2 regions of the Streptomyces sp. NPDC051218 genome follow, and region 2 is predicted to be linked to the other one. Evidence: riboswitches for the same ligand, from Rfam matches in the RefSeq annotation. Region 2 holds a riboswitch; the other holds the start of a gene.
The links. A riboswitch is a leader RNA that binds a small molecule or an ion and turns the genes downstream of it on or off. The one in region 2 is predicted to bind glycine.
Positions count from the first base shown of each region.

Region 1: linked by a shared signal. The riboswitch ahead of gcvP (aminomethyl-transferring glycine dehydrogenase) and the one ahead of gcvT (glycine cleavage system aminomethyltransferase GcvT) in region 2 are both predicted to bind glycine.

Region 1 is NZ_JBITEU010000002.1:9,218-13,608, forward strand. It holds gene ACIBCK_RS06390 (DNA polymerase IV) at 1-1,105, shown strand, start outside; gene ACIBCK_RS06395 (PRC-barrel domain-containing protein) at 1,116-1,496, opposite strand; glycine riboswitch at 1,641-1,738, shown strand; gene gcvP (aminomethyl-transferring glycine dehydrogenase) at 1,936-4,391, shown strand, end outside.
Region 2 is NZ_JBITEU010000012.1:256,719-261,109, reverse strand. It holds gene glyA (serine hydroxymethyltransferase) at 1-883, opposite strand, end outside; gene gcvH (glycine cleavage system protein GcvH) at 914-1,291, opposite strand; gene gcvT (glycine cleavage system aminomethyltransferase GcvT) at 1,350-2,483, opposite strand; glycine riboswitch at 2,661-2,767, opposite strand; gene ACIBCK_RS33300 (AAA family ATPase) at 2,921-3,595, shown strand; gene ACIBCK_RS33295 (enhanced serine sensitivity protein SseB) at 3,670-4,391, shown strand, end outside.

The DNA of each region.
Region 1 (4,391 bases), on a different contig from region 2:
CAGCCTGGATGAGGCCTTCGTCGATCTCGATGCGGGCGGGGTGGCCGACGACCAGGCGTCCGCGCTGGCCGTGGGCGAGCGGCTGCGGGCGGACATCAAGGCGGTGACGGGGCTCGCGGGGTCGGTCGGGCTCGCCGCGTCCAAGATGCTGGCCAAGATCGCCTCGGAGGAGGCCAAGCCGGACGGATTGCGCCTGATAGTGCCGGGGACCGAGCGGGAGTTGCTCGGGCCGATGCCGGTCCGGACCCTGCCCGGTGTCGGCCCGGCCACCGGGGACCATCTGCGGCGGGGCGGGATCACGACCGTGGGGGAGATCGCGGAGGCCGGCGAGGACGAGCTCGTACGGCTCCTCGGGAAGTCGCACGGGAGCGCGCTGTACGCGATGGCGCTCGCGCGCGACGAGCGGCCCGTGGTGGCGGAGCGGGAATCCAAGTCGGTCAGCGTCGAGGACACGTACGACGTGGACATCCATGACCGGGTACGGGTCAGGGGCGAGGTCGCTCGGCTCGCCGACCGGTGTGTGGAGCGGCTGCGGGCCGCGGGGCACTCGGGGCGGACCATCGTCCTGAAGGTGCGGCGATTCGACTTCTCGACGCTGACGCGCTCCGAGACGCTGCGTGGGCCCACGGACGACCCCGGGGTGGTGCGGGAGGCCGCCGCGCGGCTCCTGGAGGCCGTGGACACCACCGGAGGCGTGAGGCTGCTCGGGGTGGGGGTCACGGGGCTCGCGGACTACACGCAGGAGGACCTGTTCGCGCAGGCGCAGGCGCAGGCCGAGGCCGAAGCCGTCCAGGCGCAGGAGACGCAGCGGGAGGCGGAGGAGGAGCGGGCCGGGGAGGCAGCGGCGGAGCCCATGGGGGAGACGGCGGCGGAGCCTGTTGTTCCGGTCGAGCGCCGGTGGGCCGCCGGGCTCGATGTGCGGCACGCCGAGTACGGGCACGGGTGGGTGCAGGGCAGTGGCCTGGGGCGGGTCACGGTGCGCTTCGAGACGCCGGAGTCGTCGGTGCCGGGGCGGGTGCGGACCTTCCGTACGGATGATCCGGCCTTGGAACCCGCGGAGCCCCTGCCCCTGGTGGCGTCTCCTGAGGAGCTGGAGCGGCGGTGATCCCGACCGGTCAGGAGTCTCCCTTGCCCGCGATCTTGCCGAAGTCCTGGTCCGGCGGCTGAGCTGTCTCGGGAGGCGTGATGTCCAGGCCGTAGTGGTGGTAGAGCTGCAGTTCCTGCTCGGGGGAGAGGTGGCGGCCGACGCCGAAGTCCGGGGCGTCCTTGATCAGGGAGCGCTCGAAGGGGATGCGCAGGGTGCCGTCGTCCCTGAGTTCGCTGGGCTCCAGGGGGACGAACGTGTCCCGGCTGAACAGACCCGTGCGTATCGCCGCCCACTCGGGGGCGCCGGTGGCGTCGTCGAGATAGACCTCGTCGATCGTGCCGATCTTGGCCCCGTTCCGGTCGAACGCCTTCCGGCCGATCAGATTGCGCGGATCGATATCGGTCTGCACGGGCCCTCCAACTGGTCGAGGCGTGTCGAAGTTGGGCGTAACTCATCCTCGTTCGTTCGTAATCACTACGAAAGAGCACTTCGGGGCAGGCGGCCACTCGAGGGATCGGCCGTGGCCCTCGCTGGTAGGCTGGCGCTTGGCTGCCGACCCCGTGCGGGAGAGCTCTCCGGTCGAGACACCGGAGGCGCCGAAGGAGCAACTCCTCCCCGGAATCTCTCAGGCCCCTGTACCGCACGGACGAGGTCACTCTGGAAAGTAGGGCGGGCGTCGGGCGGGCACGTTCGAATCCCTTCCTCACCGACGGTGAAAGCCGGTGCGACGCCTCTCACGGGGCACGGACCGGTGAAACTCTCAGGTTGAGATGACAGAGGGGGAGGCCGTCCGGGTACCCGTGCCGTGGTGCCCCTCGCAGGTCGCGTCAGACCAGGAGGCCTCCGCAATGACCGCCACTCCTCGCATCCCGCTCTCCCAGCTCGAACAGGGCATTCCCTTCGAGCAGCGGCACATCGGTCCCGACGTGGAAGCACGGGCCAAGATGCTCGCGCAGGTCGGATACGGCTCGCTCGACGAGCTGACCGCCGCCGCCGTGCCGGATGTGATCAAGAACGCCGAGGCGCTGAACCTGCCCGGGGCGCGTACCGAGGCCGAGGTCCTCGCCGAGCTCAAGTCCCTCGCGGACCGTAACCAAGTCCTTGATTCCATGATCGGGCTCGGTTACTACGGGACCTTCACGCCGCCCGTGATTCTGCGGAACGTCATGGAGAACCCGGCGTGGTACACCGCTTACACGCCGTACCAGCCGGAGATCTCCCAGGGCCGCCTGGAGGCGCTGCTCAACTTCCAGACCGTCGTCGCCGAGCTCACGGGGCTGCCGACCTCCGGCGCCTCGCTGCTCGACGAGGGGACCGCGGCCGCCGAGGCCATGGCCCTTTCGCGGCGCATGGGCAAGGTCAAGGACGGTGTCTTCCTGGTCGACGCGGACGCGCTGCCGCAGACCATCGCCGTCATCCAGACCCGCGCCGAGCCGACCGGTGTCGAGGTCGTCGTCGCCGATCTGAGTGAGGGCATCCCCGCCGAGGTCGCCGAGCGCGGTGTCGTCGGCGTGCTGATCCAGTACCCCGGTGCCTCCGGCGCCGTACGCGAGATAAAGCCCCTCATCGAGCAGGCGCACGAGCTCGGTGCCGTCGTCTCCGTCGCCGCCGACCTGCTGGCCCTGACGCTGCTCACCTCGCCCGGCGAGCTCGGCGCCGACATCGCCGTCGGCACCACTCAGCGCTTCGGTGTCCCGATGGGCTTCGGCGGTCCGCACGCCGGTTACATGGCGGTGCGCGAGAAGTTCGCGCGCAGCCTGCCCGGGCGGCTCGTCGGAGTCTCCGTGGACGCGGACGGCAACAAGGCCTACCGGCTCGCGCTGCAGACCCGTGAGCAGCACATCCGCCGCGAGAAGGCCACCAGCAACATCTGCACCGCTCAGGTGCTGCTCGCCGTGATGGCCGGAATGTACGCGGTCTACCACGGGCCCGAGGGCCTCAAGGCCATCGCGCGGCGAACGCACCGCTACGCGACCGTGCTCGCCGCGGGGCTCACCGCGGGCGGCGTCGAGGTCGTGCACGGCGCGTACTTCGACACCCTGACCGTGCGGGTGCCCGGCAAGGCCGAGCAGCTCGTCGCCGCGGCCCGCGAGGGTGGCGTCAACATCCACCAGATCGACGCCGACCACGTCTCGCTCGCCTGCGACGAGACCACCACGCGCAAGCAACTGACCGCGATCTGGACCGCGTTCGGGGTCGAGGCCGACATCGAGACGCTCGACGCCGAGACCGAGGACACGCTTCCCGCGGGCCTGCTGCGTGCGGACGAGTACCTCACGCACCCGGTCTTCCACCAGTACCGCTCCGAGACCTCGATGTTGCGCTACCTGCGCAAGCTGGCCGACCGTGACTACGCGCTCGACCGTGGCATGATCCCGCTGGGCTCCTGCACCATGAAGCTCAACGCGACCACGGAGATGGAGCCGGTCACCTGGCCCGAGTTCGGGCAGCTGCACCCCTTCGCGCCCGCCCAGCAGGCGCAGGGCTATCTGACGCTCATCCGTGAGCTGGAGGAGCGGCTCGCCGAGGTCACCGGCTACGACAAGGTCTCCCTGCAGCCCAACGCCGGTTCGCAGGGCGAGCTCGCCGGACTGCTCGCCGTGCGCGGCTACCACCGCGCCAACGGCGACGAGCAGCGCACCGTCTGCCTGATCCCGTCCTCCGCGCACGGCACCAACGCGGCGAGCGCCGTGATGGCCGGCATGAAGGTCGTCGTCGTGAAGACCGCCGACGACGGCGAGATCGACGTCGACGACCTGCGCGCCAAGATCGAGAAGCACCGCGACGAGCTGTCCGTGCTGATGATCACCTACCCGTCCACGCACGGTGTCTTCGAGGAGCACGTCGCCGACATCTGCGCCCAGGTGCACGAGGCGGGCGGCCAGGTCTACGTCGACGGGGCGAACCTCAACGCCTTGGTGGGCCTCGCCCAGCCCGGCAAGTTCGGCGGCGACGTCTCGCACCTGAACCTGCACAAGACGTTCTGCATCCCGCACGGCGGCGGTGGCCCCGGCGTCGGCCCGGTCGGTGTGCGTGAGCACCTCGCGCCGTACCTGCCCAACCACCCGCTGCAGCCCGCCGCGGGACCCGAGACGGGCGTCGGTCCGATCTCCGCCGCGCCGTGGGGCTCGGCCGGAATCCTGCCGATCTCCTGGGCGTACGTACGCCTCATGGGCGGCGAGGGCCTCAAGCGCGCCACGCAGGTCGCCGTGCTCTCCGCGAACTACATCGCCAAGCGCCTCGAGCCGCACTACCCGGTGCTCTACACCGGCCCCGGTGGCCTCGTGGCGCACGAGTGCATCAT
Region 2 (4,391 bases):
TGCGGGCGCCGTCCAGGGTGCGCTGCTGACGCTCCTTGAACTCCTCGCTCGCCGCGACCTTGAAGGAGACGGCCTTGGCGGCGATCACGTGCTCCAGGGGGCCGCCCTGGAAGCCGGGGAAGACCGCGGAGTTCAGCTTCTTCGCGAACTCCTTGCTGCGGGCGAGGATGACACCGCCGCGCGGGCCGCCCAGCGTCTTGTGCGTGGTGGAGGTGACCACGTCGGCGAACGGCACCGGGTTGGGGTGCAGACCGGCCGCGACGAGCCCGGCGAAGTGCGCCATGTCGACCCACAGGTACGCGCCGACCTCGTCGGCGATCCGGCGGAACTCCGCGAAGTCCAGCTGGCGCGGGTAGGCGGACCAGCCCGCGATGATGACCTTCGGGTTGTTCTCCTTGGCCAGGCGCTCGACCTCGGCCATGTCCACCAGACCGGCCTCGTCGACGTGGTACGCGACCACGTTGAACTGCTTGCCGGAGAAGTTCAGGCGCATGCCGTGCGTGAGGTGACCGCCGTGCGCCAGGTCCAGGCCGAGGATCGTGTCGCCGGGCTTGGCGATGGCGAAGAGAGCGGCCTGGTTGGCGGAGGCGCCCGAGTGCGGCTGGACGTTGGCGTACTCGGCGCCGAACAGGTCCTTGATCCGGTCGATCGCGATCTGCTCGGTGACGTCGACGTGCTCGCAGCCGCCGTAGTAGCGGCGGCCGGGGTAGCCCTCGGCGTACTTGTTGGTGAGGACCGTGCCCTGGGCCTCCATGACGGCGACCGGAGCGAAGTTCTCCGAGGCGATCATTTCCAGGGTGGACTGCTGGCGGTGGAGCTCGGCGTCGACGGCGGCGGCGACGTCCGGGTCCAGCTCGTGGAGAGGGGTGTTGAGAAGCGACATCAGGTGGTCCCTAGGGGTCTTCGGGGGGCTTCAGCTGCCGGAAAACTCGGTGTACTCGTCAGCGGAGAGCAGGTCCTTCGGCTCCTCCGTGATCCGTACCTTGAAGAGCCAACCACCCTCGAACGGGGCGGAGTTGACCAGCGACGGGTCGTCCACGACGTCCTGGTTCGCCTCGACGACCTCACCGGTCACCGGCGAGTACAGGTCGCTGACCGACTTGGTCGACTCGAGCTCGCCGCAGGTCTCGCCCGCGGTCACCGCGGCGCCGGCCTCGGGAAGGTCGGCGTAGACGACGTCACCGAGAGCGTTGGCCGCGTGCTCCGTGATGCCGACCGTCGCGACACCGTCCTCGGCGGCCGAGAGCCACTCGTGCTCCTTGCTGTAACGCAGCTGCTGGGGGTTGCTCATGACCTGAATTCTCCTGTACGCGGGGGAGTGCTGGTGAACGGGGCTGTTGTGCGGGGTGTCACTTCTGGCGCTTGTAGAACGGCAGCGCCACGACCTCGTACGGCTCGTGCGTGCCCCGGATGTCCACGCCGACACCCTCGGTGCCGGGGGCCGCGTGCGCCGCGTCCACGTACGCGATGGCGATCGGCTTGCCCAGCGTGGGGGAGGGGGCGCCGGATGTGACCTCGCCGATGACCTTGCCGTCGGCGACCACGGAGAAGCCCGCGCGCGGGATGCGGCGGCCCGACGCGATCAGACCGACCAGCTTGCGCGGGGGAGCGGTCTCGGCGCGCTCGGCGGCGGCCGCGAGCGCCGCGCGCCCCACGAAGGTGTCGGACCGCGAGGTCTTCTCGAACTTCACGACCCGGCCGAGGCCCGCGTCGAAGGGCGTCAGCTCCGCGGTCAGCTCGTGCCCGTACAGCGGCATGCCCGCCTCCAGGCGGAGGGTGTCGCGGCAGGAGAGCCCGGCGGGGACCAGGCCGACGGGCTCGCCCGCCTCCATCAGCGCGCCCCACAGCTTCTCGGCGTCACCGGGGGCGACGAACAGCTCGAAGCCGTCCTCGCCGGTGTAGCCGGTGCGGGCGATCAGCGCGGGCACGCCCGCGACCGTGCCCGGCAGACCCGCGTAGTACTTCAGGCCGTCCAGGTCCGCGTCCGTGAGGGACTTCAGGATGCCGGGGGACTCGGGGCCCTGGACGGCGAGCAGGGCGTACGCCTCGCGGTCGTCGCGGACCTCGACGTCGAAGCCGTCGGCGCGGGCCGTGACCGTGTCGAGCACGGTCTGCGCGTTCGAGGCGTTGGCGACGATCATGTACTCGGGGGCCTCGGGCTCACCGAGGCGGTAGACGATCAGGTCGTCCAGGATGCCGCCGTCCTCGGCGCAGATCATCGTGTAGCGGGCGCGGCCGACACCGATGGAGCCGATGTTGCCGACCAGCGCGAAGTTCAGGAAGTCCACGGCCTCGGGTCCGGTGACCGTGATCTCGCCCATGTGGGAGAGGTCGAAGAGGCCGGCCTTGGTGCGCACGGCGACGTGCTCGTCGCGCTCGCTGCCGTAGCGCAGCGGCATGTCCCAGCCCGCGAAGTCGGTCATGGTCGCGCCGAGCGCGCGATGCACGGCATCGAGTGCGGTCAGACGGGGGACGGTACTCATTCGTTGAACTCCCAGGGCATGACGGGCGAGGTCGGTCCTCCCCATCTGTCATCGGAACCTGAGAGGTTCACCACGACCCGGTCGTACGCACTCGTACGCCTCGTACATCTCATACAAGGGAGGTCGTGACTTGCACCTTGGGTGGGGCCGCCGGAGCGGCCCGCTTTTCAGATGTGCCTCGCCCGCGCGGTACGGGGCCTGAGAGATTCAAGGGAGGGACTTGCTCCTTCGGCGCCCCGGTGCGTCCTTGCGACGGCGACCGGGAACTCTCCCGCGCGGATTCAAACGGCCTGTATGGAGTTTGCGCGCACATCATTGCACGCGCCCTCGTCACAGGGCAGTGCCAGTCCAGTAATGCCCTTGTTCCGCATTACCTTCTCTTTACACTTGCCGGGGAAGCTGCGGTAAGCAGGTACGTGACCGCTATGGGGAGGCCGATCACGGTGCGCAGGACGAGCGTCTACGCGACCAACACAGGGGTGGCCCTGCCCAAACAGGCTGCCGCCCCCACCAGGGAGAGCTGTGGCCCCCTGCCGGCGGCCGTCGTCCGTGACCTGCGGCAGCGGACCGGACACAGTCCGCACCGCCTCACGTTCGGCGCGGGGGATCTCGTCGTCGTCTCCGGTCTGCCGGGCAGCGGCAAGTCCACGCTGATGAGCCGGGCCGTCGCGGGCCCCCGCATCGACTCGCAGGACACCCGCGACCGCTGGGCACGGCGCATGCCGGGCCTGCTGCCGTACGCGGTGTACCGCCCCGTGGTCCGCCTCGCGCACTACGCGGGCCTGCGCAGGGCCCTGCGCTCCGGCGAGGGCGTCGTGGTGCACGACTGCGGCACCCAGGCCTGGGTGCGCCGCTGGCTGGCCCGCGAGGCCGCGCGGCGCGGCACGACCCTGCACCTGCTGCTGCTCGACGTACCGCCGGACACCGCCATAGAGGGCCAGCTCTCGCGCGGCCGCGGCGTGTCGCGGTACGCCTTCGCGCGGCACCGCAGGACGGTCGGCCGGCTCGTCGGCGCCGCCGAGCGCGGTGACCTGCCACGGGGCTGCGGCTCGGCGGTGCTCCTCGACCGGACGGCGGCGGGTGTGCTGCGGGGGATCGGCTTCGGGGACTGAGCCGCCCGCCGTGAGCCGTCCGCCACGTTAGGGTCGTGCCGCAGGCAGAGCGGGACAGAGCAGGGGTTGGACAGATGGACATTCCGGCGCAGGCGCACGCCCATCCCTCCGGGGGATGGCCGGGCAACGAACTCGAAGAGGTGCTCGCGGCAGCCCTGGGCACCCCCGGCGCACCGCAGCCGTCCGCGGCGGCCCGCATCGTCGAGGTGCTCGGCCGCAGCCCCCTCTGGATCCCGCTGCCGAACGGCGGCGCCCCGGACAGCGGCACCCTCGACCTGACCACGCTGGAGATCGAAGGCCAGGCGTACGTCCCCGTCTTCAGCTCGCAGCAGCAGTTCCAGCACGCCACCGGCGGCCGGATGGGCTGCACCGTGGCGCCCGCCGTGGAGTTCGCGCGCGGCCTGCCCCCGCAGCTGGGCATCGCCGTCAACCCCGACGGCACGGTCGGAGTGCCCCTGCCGCCGCCCGCCGTCGCCGAGCTCTGCCGCGCCGGGCGCACCCCGCTGGACGGCCCGGCGAGCGGCGGCCGCGTACGCCTCTTCGAGCCGGACTGGCAGGAGGACCCGGTGGACTTCCTGTCCGCCGCCGCTCACGAGTTCGAGGCCACCGGGGTCGTCCTGAGCGCCCGCCGCTGCCTGGCCAGCGTCGAGGGAGACACGCCCTCGCTGTTCATCGGCGTCGAACTGACCTCCTGGGAGGGTGACGCGCGCGACCTGCCGATGGAGGCCGTGGGCCGGGCTCTCGGCCGGGCCCCCGTGTCCTGGCCGGTGAACCTGGTGCTGCTCGACGTGGCCCA